3 regions of the Lysinibacillus sp. FSL M8-0216 genome follow, and region 2 is predicted to be linked to each of the others. Evidence: riboswitches for the same ligand, from Rfam matches in the RefSeq annotation. Region 2 holds a riboswitch; each other region holds the start of a gene.
What was found. Region 2 has a riboswitch for S-adenosylmethionine ahead of MKX57_RS01840 (O-acetylhomoserine aminocarboxypropyltransferase/cysteine synthase family protein). Riboswitches for the same ligand answer to the same signal wherever they lie in the genome.
Positions count from the first base shown of each region.

Region 1: linked by a shared signal. The riboswitch ahead of MKX57_RS13560 (Na+/H+ antiporter NhaC family protein) and the one ahead of MKX57_RS01840 (O-acetylhomoserine aminocarboxypropyltransferase/cysteine synthase family protein) in region 2 are both predicted to bind S-adenosylmethionine.
Region 3: linked by a shared signal. The riboswitch ahead of metA (homoserine O-succinyltransferase) and the one ahead of MKX57_RS01840 (O-acetylhomoserine aminocarboxypropyltransferase/cysteine synthase family protein) in region 2 are both predicted to bind S-adenosylmethionine.

Region 1 is NZ_CP152007.1:2,754,024-2,759,786, reverse strand. Features, by position in the region: gene MKX57_RS13570 (class I SAM-dependent methyltransferase) at 1-340, opposite strand, end outside; gene MKX57_RS13565 (DUF3953 domain-containing protein) at 1,155-1,388, shown strand; SAM riboswitch class I at 1,508-1,611, shown strand; gene MKX57_RS13560 (Na+/H+ antiporter NhaC family protein) at 1,716-2,996, shown strand; gene MKX57_RS13555 (VanZ family protein) at 3,472-4,872, opposite strand; gene MKX57_RS13550 (DUF4362 domain-containing protein) at 5,387-5,763, shown strand, end outside.
Region 2 is NZ_CP152007.1:373,670-379,432, reverse strand. Features, by position in the region: gene MKX57_RS01850 (homoserine dehydrogenase) at 41-1,027, opposite strand; gene MKX57_RS01845 (hypothetical protein) at 1,499-1,885, opposite strand; gene MKX57_RS01840 (O-acetylhomoserine aminocarboxypropyltransferase/cysteine synthase family protein) at 2,216-3,520, opposite strand; SAM riboswitch class I at 3,637-3,750, opposite strand; gene MKX57_RS01835 (glycerol-3-phosphate acyltransferase) at 3,905-4,537, shown strand; gene MKX57_RS01830 (DASS family sodium-coupled anion symporter) at 4,739-5,763, shown strand, end outside.
Region 3 is NZ_CP152007.1:2,600,008-2,605,770, reverse strand. Features, by position in the region: gene MKX57_RS12715 (TrmB family transcriptional regulator) at 50-832, shown strand; gene MKX57_RS12710 (hypothetical protein) at 854-1,237, shown strand; gene MKX57_RS12705 (nucleotide excision repair endonuclease) at 1,285-1,656, opposite strand; SAM riboswitch class I at 1,859-1,968, shown strand; gene metA (homoserine O-succinyltransferase) at 2,067-3,002, shown strand; gene MKX57_RS12695 (endospore germination permease) at 3,058-4,932, opposite strand; gene MKX57_RS12690 (hypothetical protein) at 4,966-5,199, opposite strand; gene MKX57_RS12685 (Ger(x)C family spore germination protein) at 5,204-5,763, opposite strand, start outside.

The DNA of each region.
Region 1 (5,763 bases), 2.4 Mb from region 2:
AGGAACTTAATACAACATCAAATTGAGAAGCGGAAAATTGAATGTCCTCAATCGGTATTTGCAAATAGGAAATAAAAGGATCATCCGTTTTTTCCTGAGCTTTTTCCAGCATTTTTTCAGATATATCCACACCAATCACTGATTTTGCCTGTTGTGCGCGCGCATATCGACAATGCCACCCGAAACCACATCCTAAATCAAGCACATGTTTATTTTTCAAATCAGGTAAAAGTGTTTTTAATACATGCCACTCTCCTGCGGCGTCCAGCCCTTGAACAGAACGTGGCATTTTTTCGTAAGCAGAAAAGAATTGCATATCATCATATTTATTTTGCTTCATCGTTTAAACATCTCCTATAATTAAGCTAGCCTCCTACATATCCTTGGTGATCTAGGAGGCTAGCTATCTTCTTCTAACCATGGTTTTCACCCCTATAATAGCTTTTCAAAACCATTCAAGAATACATAAAAAGTAAAGTACAAAAAGAGTAATCCTGAAATAAACGAAACTATTTGCATAAGCCTTTTCCCATTATTTTACCACCGATGCTACTTAAATATGAAAGGATTAGCCCCCAAAGGATTGAAACGGTGATAAATCCGAAGAAGAAGGGAGGTAAGCTTTTAGTTGCTGAATGTCCAATAGTTGTACCACCTACTATACTTCCACCAACCGTTGGGAATCAACGATTGCAGTCGTTGCTGAAACTACTAGCCAAACACCAGTAAAAAATAAGCCCATAATGATTTCTTTTCAATCGCTGCTCCATGACTCTAATTTTTTGCATGCAAACGTATCTCGGAAAGCTTGGAAGGTTAAAGGGCCAAGCATGATAGTACCGCCAATCCATAAAATGAATTGGAATATTGTACTAGATTGTACTAGAAAGGCTATTCCCAAAACCTATAGTACAGCGTACACCATGTCACCAACAGCACAACCTAAAGAAAAGATAAATGCAGGGTAAAAGCCTTTTGTCAGCCCTGTTCGAATTAAACTTAAATTTCCTGTTTCTAGTTCAAAAGCCAATTAAAAAAACAAAAATAAAAAGTTGTTGGGCTTTCATTTGTCATCTCACCCATCATAGAATTTTTTTATTCAAAAAAGGTTAGATAACTGTTAGTATTCGTTCAAGCAAATAGGGGGAATCGTTTTGTTAAAAACAGTACAAATTATTTTATCAATAATAGGCATCACGCTTTCCATTTACGGATTTATGACACATGATTATCGGCTAAACTTTTTAATGATCCTTTTTCTAGGTTTATTTATGTTAACATTAGGAATTAATGAATTTCGGAGAGAGAGAAAATTATATGGTTGGTTTTTAGTCGGGGTATTTATATTTTCGATCTATGTGTCCATTCAAAGCTTCGTATTCGTATAAAAAGTTGAATTTCGCACTTGATAATAGTCGTGGGATTTTTTTACAATTAAAAACATGTTGCAATTATGGATGTTTTATTTTAGTATTTTAATATTGTGTAAAAAATATAATATTTTTTCTTCTTATCAAGAGAGATGGAGGGACTGGCCCGATGAAATCTCGGCAGCGGAACTATTAAGTTACTGTGCCAAATCCAGCAAGCAATGTTCTTGATAGATAAGAGGAGCGTTTTAACTATAAGGGCTCTTCTTGTTATTTCAAGATGAGGCCTTTTTTATGGTGAAAAAATAAAAAATAGGGCTGATTTTTAATTTTTGGAGGTAGACAATGAAGAAAGAGAATCCATGGGCGCTAATCCCATTTGTTATTTTTATGATTTTATTTATTGGTTCAGGGATTATAATGGGTGATTTTTATGCCTTTCCTGTCATTGTAGCCATCAGCATTTCGGGTGCTGTAGCTCTAGCGATGAATCGAAAAGAATCGTTTTCCCGAAAGGTTGATATTTTTTGCCAAGGTGCCGGAAATTTAAATGTCATGCTGATGGTTATTATTTTTCTATTAGCAGGGGCATTTTCAGAGGTAGCGAAGGGAATGGGGGCTGTAGATTCCACTGTTAACTTTGCTTTATCGGTTATACCGCAAAACCTGGTTGTCGTAGGCTTATTCATCATTGCCTGTTTCATCTCTCTATCCATGGGCACATCAGTGGGGACGATTGTTGCGCTGGCGCCAATTGGAGTTGGAATAAGCGATCTTACGGAGCTACCTATTGCTTTAGTGATGGCAGCGGTTGTAGGCGGTTCGATGTTTGGTGATAATTTATCTTTTATTTCAGATACTACTATTACTGCAGTTCGTTCACAAGGCGCACAAATGAAGGACAAATTTAAGGTCAATTTTTGGATTGTATTGCCGGCAGCTATTATCACAAGTATTATTTTAGGGTTTATGACATCCGGGGGGACAGCCCAAGTAGAGCATCTAAGCTATAATTGGATAAAAATTATTCCCTATGTTTTAGTTATTATTTTAGCGTTATCTGGAATGAATGTTTTCCTCGTTCTTGCATTAGGGATTGTTCTCGCCGGTGCTGTTGGCTTAGCAGATGGCAGCTATCACATAATGAGCCTTATACAAAAGATTGGTGAAGGAATGGAAGGGATGTATGAAATCGCCTTTCTGGCTATATTAATAGCTGGAATGGTGGAAGTTATTAAATTTAATGGGGGAATTGACTTTTTACTCCGTCTTGTAACGCGCAGGATTAAATCGCAGAAGGGTGCTGAATTTGGTATAGCTGGTCTTGTGGGTCTAACTAATTTATCTACGGCCAATAATACAATTGCTATTCTAATTGCCGGGCCACTTGCCAAAAATATTGCTGACCAGTATGAGATTGAGCCGAGAAAGTCTGCAAGTATTTTAGATATTTTCTCTTGTACAGTCCAAGGTCTTCTCCCATACGGAGCCCAATTTCTTGTAGCCGCAAGCGTAGCCAAAATTTCGCCAGTGAGTATCTTGCCGTACTCTTTCTACCCAATTCTTATTGGTATTTGTGGTATGATAGCGATATTCATTGGGTACCCGAAAAAAAAGAAAGCCTAAACTTTTACTACTGAAAATTAAACATGAACGACGAAAGTAGCTCAATCTAAATAAAGATCAGCAAGCTGGTTATTTCAGACTGTAGACAAAAGCCATCGAGTAGTTTGATATGCTCCCTATTAGGTAGACAGATTAAAAAATAAAATCTGTTTATCTAAAGGGAGCATTTTTTTGTGGTGAAGTTAATATCCACTCCAGATTGGAACGAAGGGCGAGGGTGCAGTTCGACCCCGCCCATGGAAAGCTGGAAATCAATCAACGGCTTTACTTTATTTTAAAGTTAATAAATTTCAATAAGAATCAGACAATAAACACTAATGGTATTAGGTAAAAAAATAATAGTAGAAAAATAGGGGAGTAGTCTACTTTTAGGAGATAGGGGGATAGTTCATTGCCCCTTACAGTCGAAAATAAAAGAGCCCAGTTGCTCTATTAATTGGAGCCTGGGCTTTGCTTAAGTATTTGGAACGAGGTGTTACTTTCTTGCCTGAATTAAAGTAAACCAATCGTTGTCGTTGAACTTGCCAGAAACATTGTATATGGGCTGATAGAAGCCTTTTGTATCATACATATAGGAAAGCTCAATCGATTCAATTTCAATTTGGTCTCCTTTTTTTATAATTAGGTCTTCCTCCTGTACGAGTGCGTTATACTTTATTTGAGGAAAATCGCCTTCCTTTATTCGTTCATATATTTCTGTAGGAGACTGTATGTTTACCTCTCGTATAAATTGATTTTCATGAAGACTGTAGGTTAATGAATAAATGTGACCGTCCGGTTTCAGGCCAAGACTGACATCTCCAGTCCAGTAATCTTTAGTTACATCAGGACGGTCTGGTAAGGTCCATTCAAATTCACCATTCTCCTGTACAGTAAATTCTGCATCTTGAGGTAGTATAGAAAGTTCATCCATCAATGACTTCGCCTTTTCTTCTTGCTCTACAGCTGAAATTTGCTCCGGTGTATAATTATTCTCGGTTAACCACCATTGTCCCTCTGAATTATTTGTAACCAATGTATACGCGACCCCATTTTTATCTTCCACTAGCGTTTCGTCATTGTCCTTGACATCAGATACATTCATCTCTGATAATCCTAGTTTCTGTTGTAATAGGTCTTTTACGTCATCCTCTTGAATGATTTTCTTATAGACAGGAGCAACGATTGGTGCTGCGCTTAATTCCAATGATGTGGATACATGAACATCTGACATTTTTGATTTTGTATAAGCGTTAATTGCTAGGTGACCAAACTCCTGCTGGGCGTAGACAATGTTCATAACGATAAAGATTAAGCCCATCAATAGAGGTATGGCAAGGTTTCCAATCAGACTTTTTACCTTTACCTTTTTGTTATGGGCCATAGAAGCGATAAGTTTGTATAATTGGTAGCCAATAATACCGCCAAGTGAGTTATTGATTAAATCATCAAGCTCAAAAATCCCTGCTCCTGAAAGTGCCTGATACGTTTCGATGGAGGCTGTTGCACCTACAACTACTAGGAGAAGCCACTTAAACTCTTTACATTTAGCCATAAGTAAAGGTAAAAACATTCCTAATGGCACAAACATCAATATATTAAAAAGACAATTTTGAAGATCACGTAAAGAGTATTTTTTCCACGCGTCTATATAACCACTGAATGGCTGAAGGTTCAACTGCATGAAATGTGAAGTGCCACGACCAATTACTGTCAGCTCCAAAACAAAGACAATATATCCGATAAAAATTGCGCCAAGCAGAAGCTTCTTTACAGGAATTTGTTTTTGGTGATCGGATCGTCGTCTTTGATAATAAAAGAAATAAAGTCCAATTAGTAAAAATTCAAGGCCAATAATTATGATGACGGGCAGCATCAAAATTTTGATGTTGCTCATGATTTCAGTAATTCCCAAGGTGTGATGCTCCTTTTTCTGATGATGATTTTCAAATGCTATACGTAATGTCGACCTTCATTATTGTAAATGGAAATTATTAATAATTAGAGAGAATATTTATGAAGATTTCTTAAGAAAAGGGAAAGCCCAAGCACGCAATTATTTTGTGCTTGGGCAGTTAGCTTGTTCGTATAATTAGATAATAAATTGGATTGTTCATAAGGATTTAGTATAGTTTTATAAAAAAGTTTGATCATTTAAAACAAAGTTCGATAATTTATATTAAAGTTTGATTAAACATCCTGTGTTGATATGCAGGATGTTTTTGTTCAACAAACGGGCCAGATTGTTGAATAACATTCTTTAACAAAAAAGGTTCCAAACGACGCTTTGGGAAGATTTTTTGGGTTTGAAGAAAGTAGTAGTTTCTGGCGAGAAAAGGGAAATGCAGATTTATATCGAAAAATTAGAATAGAACGTCCAAATAATTTCAAAGGAGATATTTACCTTGAGAATGAAAGCTGGATTTTTTATTTTATTCTTTATACTTTTAGTTTCTGGTTGTAATAGTGGACAAACATCACAAGATATCTATATGTATACAGACGATAACCCTCCACCTTATATTAAAACATTAGACGATATAATAGATACAAATGGTAAGTTAGAAAATAAAGAGCGATTTGATGAATTTTTCAACAGTGTACAACAAGAGAGAGACGATAGTATCAGAGTGGTTAAATATACAACAGAGGGTGACCCAATAATTTATGGTTATGAATTTGAAAATGAAGTTATAAACGTAACAATTGATACAAGAAGAGATGGATATGGTCAAGGTAAAATAATTCATAAAACTTGTACTTCAATTATAGTGAATGAAGATAAAGA
Region 2 (5,763 bases):
CATTGTTGAATGGCGGGTTACCTTTATAAAATAATAATGATTAAATCGTTACAACAAATCCTGCCCTTTTCCCGATGATTTCAGCATAATCTTCTACCATCACACTTGCTGTTGGGTACATTCCAGCACCAGGACCTACTAAGGTTAAAGTACCAATATAATTTGTTTCTAATGCAACTGCATTGAACACATCATCGACTGGATAAAGTGGATGTTCTTTATCAACCAGTTGTGGTCCAACCTTTGCTACAATTTTCCCATTAGCTAGTTTTTCCACCTCAGCTACATGACGGTAACGTAAACCCTTTTCACATGCCTCATGGACCTGCGAAGCTGAAATACTATCTATGCCGATAACTTCTACATCCGCCCAATCAGGTTGCTCTCCAAATGCTAGGGCGCTTAAAATCATTAACTTTTTAAAGGCATCCTGACCAGAAACATCATTATACGGATCTGCCTCAGCGTAGCCTAAACTTTGCGCTTCTTTTAAAGCTGTATCAAATGACCAGCCCTCTGCTCGCATTTTAGTTAAAATATAATTACAAGTACCATTTAAAACACCTTGTATACGACTAACATCATTAACAAGTAATATATTTTTCATCGTTTTAATAACAGGTACTCCTCCAGCAGTAGTCGCCTCAAAGCCTACAAAGACACCATTTGCTTTTGCAAGTTCTTGTAACTCTAACCCACGCTTTGCAAACATGACTTTGTTGGCAGTAATAACATGACATTTATTCTCTACCGCTCTCTTTAAATAGCTATATGCAGGCTCTTCATTCACAATGGCTTCAAATATTACTTGCATGTCTGGTTCAGCCAATACATCATCCATGCTTGTAGTCATCAAATGTGCTGTGCCTGGTACACGTTCGCGGCTAGCATCTGTTACTAAAATTTTCGCTACTTCCAACTCAATGCCTAATTTATTTTTAAGATCTTCCCGCTTTTCATTTAATATATGATAGATCCCTTGACCTACCGTTCCAAATCCTAAAATCGCTGCCTTTATAGTTGCCATTCTTATTATTCCCTCCAACTTACATTCCGCAGTTTCATCAAGCCAAACTCTCCGTGGGGTTGTGCCAAATCATTTGACACCAACCGCAGGCCTTAGCCAACCCTTAATTTTGGATAAATTTTGATATTCAGTACATGTTAGATCATATACAAATTCAAATAATTCGAAATTTAACTTAAAGAAAATTGTAACGCATATATATACTTTACACAAGAAAAATCTTTCTAGGAAGGACATTTGTTTTCCCTAGACGTGCAAAAGAAATCGGTTTCATTCCTTTTACTATACGTTTTTTTAGTTTATCCATAAAATTCGAACAAATATTGACTCTTTACTCTCAAATAATGATGTCTTTCTTCTATTATATATGTATGTTCAGACACCCATAAACCAGCTAAATAATTAAACTACTATAAAAAAGGCTCATTCCCTGTAGCAGCAGAGAATGAGCCTAAATATATGAGGGATTATTTAGCTCGCTTTTGAAAGCAATTGAAAACGATATTGTGTTAAAGCTTGTTGAACAATACTAATTTCTTCTTCTGTAAAATTTGGTATTGCATACGTACGTTCTACTAATTGAAATGTACCGTATTTCAAATAAAATTCTGTTGCTGGAAGCTGGATGTGGCTCACACCATACTTCTCATATGTCTCATAAATTTCCTTAATCGTATAGCCAATATCATCTGCGCAAACCTGTTCCTGATATGCTGAATGACCAAAAATTTGCTGCCATTTATGTTCCACTAATGTAAGGATGTGTTGAATGGATTGATTGTTAACAAATACATGCCCTTCATTTAGTTCATAAATTAGATAAGATGCAATGTTTTGCGCACTATAGAGATTACCCATTTTAAACACTCCTTTATCATCAGTTTTTTTGAAGAGTAGCCACTGGCTATGTAACTACTCTCCTATCTATTCAAAAGTGGGGGGAGCACTTATGAAAACATTTACCTTTTCAACGAGGTTTTTCCGAACACTTAACTTAATTCCAAGTATATAACAAGGTTTTAACAAAGTCAATAATACATATAAAATTACTTGGTATTATTTTTTAAAAGGTTCTGATAATTACCGGATGAGGTAATTGGTTAATGTAGCAACGTTTGACGTATACCAAATGAGGCTATTCGAATGAGAAAATACGTAAACGCTACAACACTCGCCTGTCATTCTATATTACGCTTCTACTGTTTGTTCAGTTGTTGCTGTTGCCTGAGTAATAGCCTGCTCTAAATCTGCAATGATGTCCTCCACTGCCTCTAAACCGATTGATAAGCGAATGAGCGATTCGGTTACGCCAGCTTGAATTAGTTCATCTGCTGATAATTGTTGGTGTGTAGTAGATGCTGGATGGATAATTAGCGACTTAGCATCCCCTACATTTGCCACATGTGAAAACAGCTTTACATGATCAATAAGCTTTCGTCCTGCTTCACGTCCACCTTTAATGCCAAATGTAAGCACTGAGCCGAAGCCATTTTTTAAATACTTTTTCGCCAACTCATGTGTTGGAAAATCTTCCAGGCCATTATAATTTACATACTCCACAGATGGGTGGTTACGTAAATATTCAGCCACAGCTAAAGCATTTTCATTGTGTTTAGGGATACGCAAATGAAGCGTCTCTAAACCTTGTAATAGATTGAAAGCTGCATCTGCACTTAACGTTGGTCCAAAATCACGTAACAGCTGTACACGCAGCTTTGTAGCAAATGCTGCAGAAGCTGTATCTATTCCATAGCGTAAACCATGGTAAGAAGCATCCGGCTCTGTAAAGCCTGGGAATCGCCCACTAGTCCAATCAAACTTACCAGCGTCTACAACAACACCGCCTAGAGTTGTCCCATGGCCACCTATCCATTTAGTTGCTGAGTGAACTACCACATCTGCACCGTAGTCAATTGGTGTAGAACCATAAGGAGAAGCAAATGTACTATCGATAATTAATGGTAAGCTGTTGTCATGTGCAATCTTAGCTACAGCTTCAATATCTAAAACCTTTAAGCTTGGATTACCGTAAACTTCTGCGAAGACAGCTTTTGTTTTATCAGTAATGGCAGCCTTAAAATTCTCTGGGTTTGTTTCATCTACAAAAATCGTTTTAATACCATAGTTTGGTAATGTATTAGCGAATAAATTATACGTACCACCATATAAAGAACTGGCTGCTACAATTTCATCTCCTGCTCCAGCTAGATTTAAAATAGAAAATGCAATAGCTGCTGCACCAGATGAAAGTGCTACTGCTGCCGTCCCACCTTCTAATAAAGCCACACGCTTTTCAAAAACATCCACTGTCGGATTCGTAATTCGCGTGTAAATGTTTCCCGCTTCCTCTAAGGCAAAAAGACGTTGCGCATGAGCAGTGTCTTTAAAAACGAAAGCAGTTGAACGGTAAACAGGAACTGTTCTAGAACCCGTCACTGGGTCTGGTTCTTGACCGCCATGTAACAGCAGTGTTTCTGGTTTAAAATTTGTCATTGTGTACCTCCATTTGGTTATTTTTTTACGATGGTACCGGAGATGAGGAGGATTTTTCTGTAGAAAACAAAAACCCTCTTCAGCTAAGAAGAGGGTTGCGGTTGCAAGTTTTCCTCCCCTTATCTGCCAGATCCAAGTAAGAATCTGTAGGAATTAGCACCTTAGTAAGTTCATCACCTACTGGTTGCCGGGCATCATAGGGCCTATCCCTCCGCCGCTCTTGATAAGAGTATGAGATTCAATTTCCATCGTTGTTACAAAGTATAAGCATAGAGTTTTTTTCTGTCAACATCTAAATTTTATTTTTTCCGAAACTTCTGTCTGCTCTTTTACGTAGTAAGAACGCATACACTATTTTAAAAAAAATTTGAAAGGAGTATTTTTATGGTAAAAGCCGTGATCTGTTTTCTAGTTGTTGGCTATTTGATTGGCTGTATTCACGGCTCTAAAGTGGCACAATTTTTATCCGGGGTTGATTTAAAAAAAGCTGGCCATGGCAATGCTGGTGCCTCTAATGCTACGCTTTCACTCGGCTGGAAATATGGCGTTTTAGTAGCTCTTATCGATATTGGCAAAGGCGTCGTAGCCATCGTCGGTGCACATTTTTATTTAACAGATGCAACACATTTAACAGCAGAACAAACATGGCTCCTCACCTATTTGATAGCTGCAGGGGTTATTTTGGGGCATAATTTCCCTTTTTATATGGGCTTCAATGGTGGAAAAGGGACTGCCTCTATCATTGGAATTTTACTTGCGGTTGATTGGAAGATTGGTTTATTTGCACTTATTCTATTTATTATTTTATCTTTTGCAACGAACTATTTAATTGTTGGGGTATTAGAGTTTTACCTCATTTTTTGTACCGCTACTTATTTATGGATTCCTGGGCTTGGCCCGACCATTATTGCCATTCTACTTTTTGCTATTGCTATTATTTTGCACATTGAAAATATTCAACGTTTAATCAATGGAACCGAACCTAAAGTTACTTCTGCCTTCAAGAAAAAGAAATAATATTTTTTAGGAGATATTTGTATTTTTTATGACCATAAATTATCTCTTTAATTACTATTAAAGCTGTAAAACAGACATATTTCGCTTCTTTTCATTCTATACAACAAATGGACGAATTCTTATCTTAAAAAAACATTATACTGACCGATGTTATGGATAATAACCGTCATTTTTACGTAGACGTAGAAGGGATGAGAAAATATGTCTTCACCTAAACAAACAACAACGAAGCGTAATTTAAAGCCTTTATGGATTGGGTTGGCTTTTGCTTTATTAATTATCATTATTTTTTTACCTAATAACGGTGAGCTACCTGTATCCGGACAGCGCGCTTTAGCCATTTTAGCTTTCGCGGTTATCCTGTGGGTAACAGAGGCCGTTTCATATCCTGTTAGCTCTGCAATGATTATCGCACTCGTCACTGTTTTACTAGGACTTGCACCATCCATGGATGATCCAACAACACAACTAGGTACTGCTAGCGCCTTAAAACTATCATTAAGTGGTTTTAGTAACTCTGCCGTGGCCCTAGTAGCAGCGGCTCTTTTTCTAGCAGCAGCCATGCAAATTACCAATTTGCATAAACGACTTGCTCTTTGGATTCTTTCACTTGTAGGAACAAAAACAAAAGCCATAGTTTTCGGTGCAATATTAGTTTCAATTGCCCTTGCATTTTTTGTTCCTTCAGCTACTGCACGTGCTGGCGCAGTAGTCCCTATTCTTCTTGGAATGGTCGCAGCATTCGGTTTACCACGTGATAGTCGACTTGCTGCTTTACTCGTTATTACTTCTGTACAAGCCGTCTCCATTTGGAATATCGGTATTAAAACTGCGGCAGCGCAAAATATGGTTGCTTTGAATTTCATCCAAGAGCAATTTAATGTGAATATTTCATGGGGTGCTTGGTTACTTTATGCTGCCCCATTCTCGATTATTATGTCAGTAGCCTTATTTTTCATTATGATTACGCTTATTAAGCCTGAGACGAGCAATATTGATGGTGGTAAAGAAGTCATCAAGAAACAATTGGCTGAGCTTGGGCCGTTAAAAGCACCTGAGATTCGGTTGATCGTTACATCATTAGTTTTACTATTTTTCTGGGCAACGGAAGGCAAGCTCCATCCATTTGATACAACAACGGTTACAATTATCGCCATTGCTGTACTACTAATGCCTAAAATCGGCGTTTATTCATGGAAGGAAGTTGAACCTCATATCCCTTGGGG
Region 3 (5,763 bases), 2.2 Mb from region 2:
TGGCAAATGTTCACAACAGTAGCCTATAATAAAAATATGGAGGGATGATATGAATGAATTAATCGCCCAATTAAAAGAACTGGGATTGACAGAATATGAGGCAAAGGCCTATACAGCACTCGTACAAAATAGTCATGTCAGTGCCTACCAAGTTAGCAAAAACTCTGGGATACCAAGAGCTAGAATCTATGACATATTAAATGGTCTTGTTGAGAAGGGATTCGTACTGAAAGAGGAAACGGCGGATCAAACGACTTATTCTTCCATTCCTGTCGAGATGTTTTTGCAGCAAGTTCAACAGCGCTGGCAATCGAATTTTACGTCGATTAGTGATCAATTAGAAAAACTAGAAACGAAAGAACAAGAAACGGAACCTAAAGTGTTAATGCTAAAAGGGAAGCAGACAATCATCAATTATTGTCAAACCTTATTAAAAAAAGCAGAGACAAAAGTCATCCTATCGATGTGGGAAGATATGTACGATGCCTTACGCGAGGATATCGAAGGGGTATCACAGCATGTGGAGGTGCATGGCATTACCTTATATGTCGGGGAGCATCTGGCATCTATCGATCAGCACAGAGCCACACACTATACGAGAAAGACTTCTACACCCCATTGGTTTATTTTATCGGTTGATGGACAAGAAATGATTTATGGTCACTCGCCGTCAAACCAGGAAACCGCTTTTATAACGAATGATCCTGTGCATATTTATTTATTAGAGGATTATGTTTGGCATGATGTTCTTATCAATCGACTAGTGAAGCGTGATGATAAAGAGCTTGAGGACTGGATTGCTAAAGAACGTAAAGCATTTTTCTTAGAGTAGCTATAAGGGAAGGGGAGCATCTTGAAAAAATGGATGTTGCCAGTATTGTTTTATGTATTATGGATTGGCGGATGTGATTCTGCACCGCTGCTAGTTCCACCTAAGATTCAGGAGCTAACCATCGTTCCTGACCATATCCAACAGCATATTATAGCTCAAGAAAGAATTCAGTTATTGTATGAAGATGACATGACGTACTATCTTGTCATGTTTTCGAAAGGAAATGTGCTAGCAAGTGTGGCAGCAAATGAAGATCGGTTAGTCATTCATTTCAAGGAAGGAAGCGAGCAAAAGAAAGAAGCTCAACCGTATGTCTATGCCATCAATAAAAACCCGGAGCTGACGATTATTGAGCTATATATTAACGGCAAAAGCATGGCGATAGATCGCATGACTATGATGTAATAAAAAAACCGAAATCCCTAAAAAAGAGATTTCGGTTTTTGTTGATATTAATAAAATACTTTATCTACATTGTATTTGGAGCGGAACGTATTAATCGCATATGTTTCATAAATTTCACGTTCCATAGGATCTTCTACTTCATAGACTTCAATTTTGAAGACCTCGTCACGATAGTTTTTCAACGGAGATACATTGTCTTCAAAATGTTTTTTAATGCGTTGACGAATTTTACGTGCTTTGCCGACAAATAATAGCTCATTCTTTTCATTATAGAATAAGAAAATGCCGCCTTTATCACGTGTGATTTTGTGGAAGTCGATGAAACCAAAGTATGGTGTAATTGGGACATCACCTGGTTTTACATCTTGTTCGCGTTGGCGAATGACTACATCTGGTTTTGGAAATTCAATATTAATCAAAGTATTCACGTTCCTCTCTATTACTAAAGATATATGGTAACATAATAGCGGCATGTTTACCATAAAATTTCATGTAGAATAACCATATACAGCAAGCTTAGTGTTTATCAAATGATTGGAGAACATGCATAGGAATAACAAAATATTCTATGAATTATTGATATTCTAACTAGTCCATGTTACAATTCAAGATAATTAAATAATCTTATCAAGAGAAGCAGAGGGATTTGGCCCGATGACGCTTCAGCAACCTCTAACAAATGTTAGAAAGGTGCTAATTCCAGCAAAGGTTTTTCCTTTGAGAGATAAGAGTGAACGTGAAAAAAATCCTTCTCATTCTATCTCATATGGAATGTGGAGGATTTTTTAATTTTTAGAAAAAGGAGCAAAAAAAGAGAGGGGAACGCAAGATGCCAATTAATATTCCGAAAAATTTACCTGCTGGAGAACATTTACGTGAGGAAAAAATCTTCGTAATGGAAGAGGACCGTGCGAGAACACAGCAAATACGTCCATTAAATATATTAATCTTAAATTTGATGCCTGAAAAAGAAAAAACTGAGCTACAATTACTACGATTACTAGGAAATACACCATTACAGGTGAATATTACTTTTTTAAACACAGCTACTCATGAATCTAAAAATGTCAGTAAGTCTCATTTACAATTATTCTACACAACGTTTAACCAAATTCGTCATCGACGCTATGATGGTATGATCATTACGGGTGCGCCAGTAGAAAAAATGCCATTTGAAGAGGTTAACTATTGGCAGGAAATTGCTGAAATTATGGATTGGTCAAAAAAGAATGTGACATCCGTGCTACATATATGTTGGGGGGCACAGGCTGCTTTATATCATCATTATGGGATTGGAAAGGTCGAGCTTTCTGCTAAATGCTCCGGAGTTTATTCTCATGTGATTACTGATTTAACAGTAGATTTAGTACGAGGCTTTAGTGATTTATTTACAGCCCCTCATTCTCGCTATACATCTGTCTCGATTGACGAGGTTCGCAATCATCCAGACTTACGCTTATTATCCTATTCAGAGGATGCAGGTGTATTTATCGTGCAATCCAAAGATAATAAAAACATTATGATTACTGGTCATTTAGAATATGATGCGACAACATTAGCCGATGAATACAGTCGCGATGTTGCCAAGGGCATCCATATAGACGTTCCAGTAAACTACTTCCCAAATGATGATCCAGCAAAGGCACCGATGAATACATGGCGTGCCCATACGCATTTATTGTTCTCCAACTGGTTGAACTACTACGTATACCAAGAGACACCATATGAATGGGATTTTGTGGACGAAATTGAATATCATATTTAAATAACACTAAAAAGTCTAATTTCTTCGCTAAGCAGCTTGAAGGAATTAGACTTTGTTATTCTAGATTTTTCTTGTCAGAACTCGTTTTATCTGGTGGCGCCTGGTCGTCCTGTTTGGATGTAGCGTTGCCCGCTTCAGAATTGTCTTGAGTAGAGACTGGATTATCTGTTTTTTTCTGATTGGAAACTGTATTATCTGGTGTCGCCTGATTGTCTTGCTTGGAAGCCATAGTCGCAGGTTTAGCCTGATTAACTTGAGTGGTACCTGTATTAGTATCGTTCGCCTGATTATCCTGATTGGAATCTGTATTAACAGGTTTTGTCTGATTATCCTGATTGGAATCCGTATTAACAGGTTTTGTCTGATTATCCTGATTGGAATCCGTATTAACAGGTTTTGTCTGATTCTCCTGATTGGAATCTGTATCATCAGGTTTTGTCTGATTCTCCTGATTGGAATCTGTATTAACAGGTTTTGTCTGATTATCCTGATTGGAATCTGTATTAACAGGTTTTGTCTGATTCTCCTGATTGGAATCCGTATTAACAGGTTTCGTCTGATTATCCTGATGGGAATCCTTATTATCAGGTATCGCCTGATTCTCCTGATTGGAATTCATATTATCAGGTTTCGTCTTATTCTCCTGATGGGAATCCTTATTATCAGGTATCGCCTGATTCTCCTGATTGGAATTCATATTATCAGGTTTCGTCTGATTCTCCTGATTGAAATCCATATTATCAGGTTTCGTCTGATTGCCTTGATTAGAAACCGCATTACTCGCATCAGTCATTTGCCCCTGATTAGAATCCGCATGACCCATTTCAGTCGAATTACCTTGTGATTTTCGGTTACGAATAACAGCTACAATGAGTAGAAGTATGGGTAATAATATGGTGCAAACAAATGCATAAATTGGCCAAATCTCATCATTATAAATGTTGGAATGGACGATGTCTGGGTGAACAATTTGCGAAAGTCCGACCATAATAATACCCATTGGTAGGATAAGTGGACGGTGATCCTTCAATTTCATAATTTGTGCAATCCCGACAACAGTTGTATAGAAGTACATAAACGTTCGAATAAAAATGGATACGATCCACATAAAAGCCATGATAATTTCAATGCGCTGTAAAAAATTTCCGATAGAGATTCTTTGTGCTAGGGCATAGCTAGGGAAAGTTCGCGAAGCCGTGTTGGCTGGCCCTAATACTAAAATAGATAGAGTAATCAATGTTACTAGAACAAATCCACCGAGAAGCATGCCTATGTAAAATCCTTTCTTTGAGGATTGCTGGACATTGACACTAGCAGGGTAAATCATTAATAACATAACTAACGAAAAAGAAAAGACACTTACAAAGCGGATGATACTATATAAGATGGATGTTTTGGATGCTTCCATAATCGGTTGTATATTTTCAAACTTAATTTGTGGGGTGATACTGACAACAAAGAAAATAAAAATTAAGACAAACATAGGGAAAAGTATTTCTGCTGAACGAGCAAAGTTTTCTATCCCTAAATAGGTAGCATACATAATTATAATAATAAACAACAAGGCAAATGCCATAGTAGGCGTTTCTGGCATTACCTCTGTTTTCATAAAAGCACCAATAAAATACAGTAATTCTCCTCCCGCAAATAGGGTAAGAGAAAGGAAGCCCACCACTGTGATTTTTCCAAAAAAGCGACCGAGAAGTTTTTCATTTGCTTCAATAAAATTCAGTGTCGGTGTTTGGTCCCCTAACGTCACAAATAATTTCACAACAAGCAAACTAAGGACAACACCAATACTTGCAGCAATCCACGCATCTTGCTTACTAGAGCTTGCAATACTTGAAGGGATGATTAAGATGGCAGTACCGATAGAAAGGAGGAATGTGATAATTGTAAATTGTCTTGAACTAATTACTTCTTTTTCCATATAAGTGTCCTCCAATTCATGACGATGTGTCTACTATTTTGTGAGTGAAACGATAAAATCTTTAATTGGTGTAAAAATAAAGGTTATAAAATCTAGAGGACTCGGGATATTTATTTTGAGAGCAATGCCCATATTAAGCGCTGTTCCAATTAGTAATAGGATTGAAAAAACAAGAATGGTTTTGGTCTCTTGTTGCTTTTTGAGTTTCGGGATATATAGTATCGCAATAATGATTGAAATGATTAAGATGGCTATTGCTAGTACCAATCCACTATCCCTCCTTTGGCTTTTTTAATAATGAGTTTTGCATTGTGCCTAAACCTTGTGTTGTCACTTTTACATGAACATGGATTGGTAGATCAGGAAAGATATTTGGCCAATCGTTTTTGATTTTTTTCCATTGTTTAGCATCTGCACGATGTAGGGCATCACCATAGCCTAAAACATCCACTTGGTATTGCTGTTGAATTTTTTCTAATGTTTTTTCAATACGTTCATCGATGCCCTGTGCTGTTTTTTTATTGATATAATCCACCGTTTTATTTTTCGTTAGATTGATATCACATTCGACCTCTCCTACATTTTGTTCCACATTTATTTGGACATCAATTTGCGGTTTCCCATTCTTAAATGATCCCTTTACTTTTGTGGAGGATTTCGTAATCTCAGTTGAGAGTGTACCTTGCTTTGGACAGGTGACGATTTCAATCGTACTTTGTATTTTGTCACTGAGGAAACTAATACTTTTACTTTCTCCCTCTGAAAGTAAACCAATGTATTGATCTCCTTTAAAGATGGCCAATCCTGCATATTTTAACAACACAGGTGTTT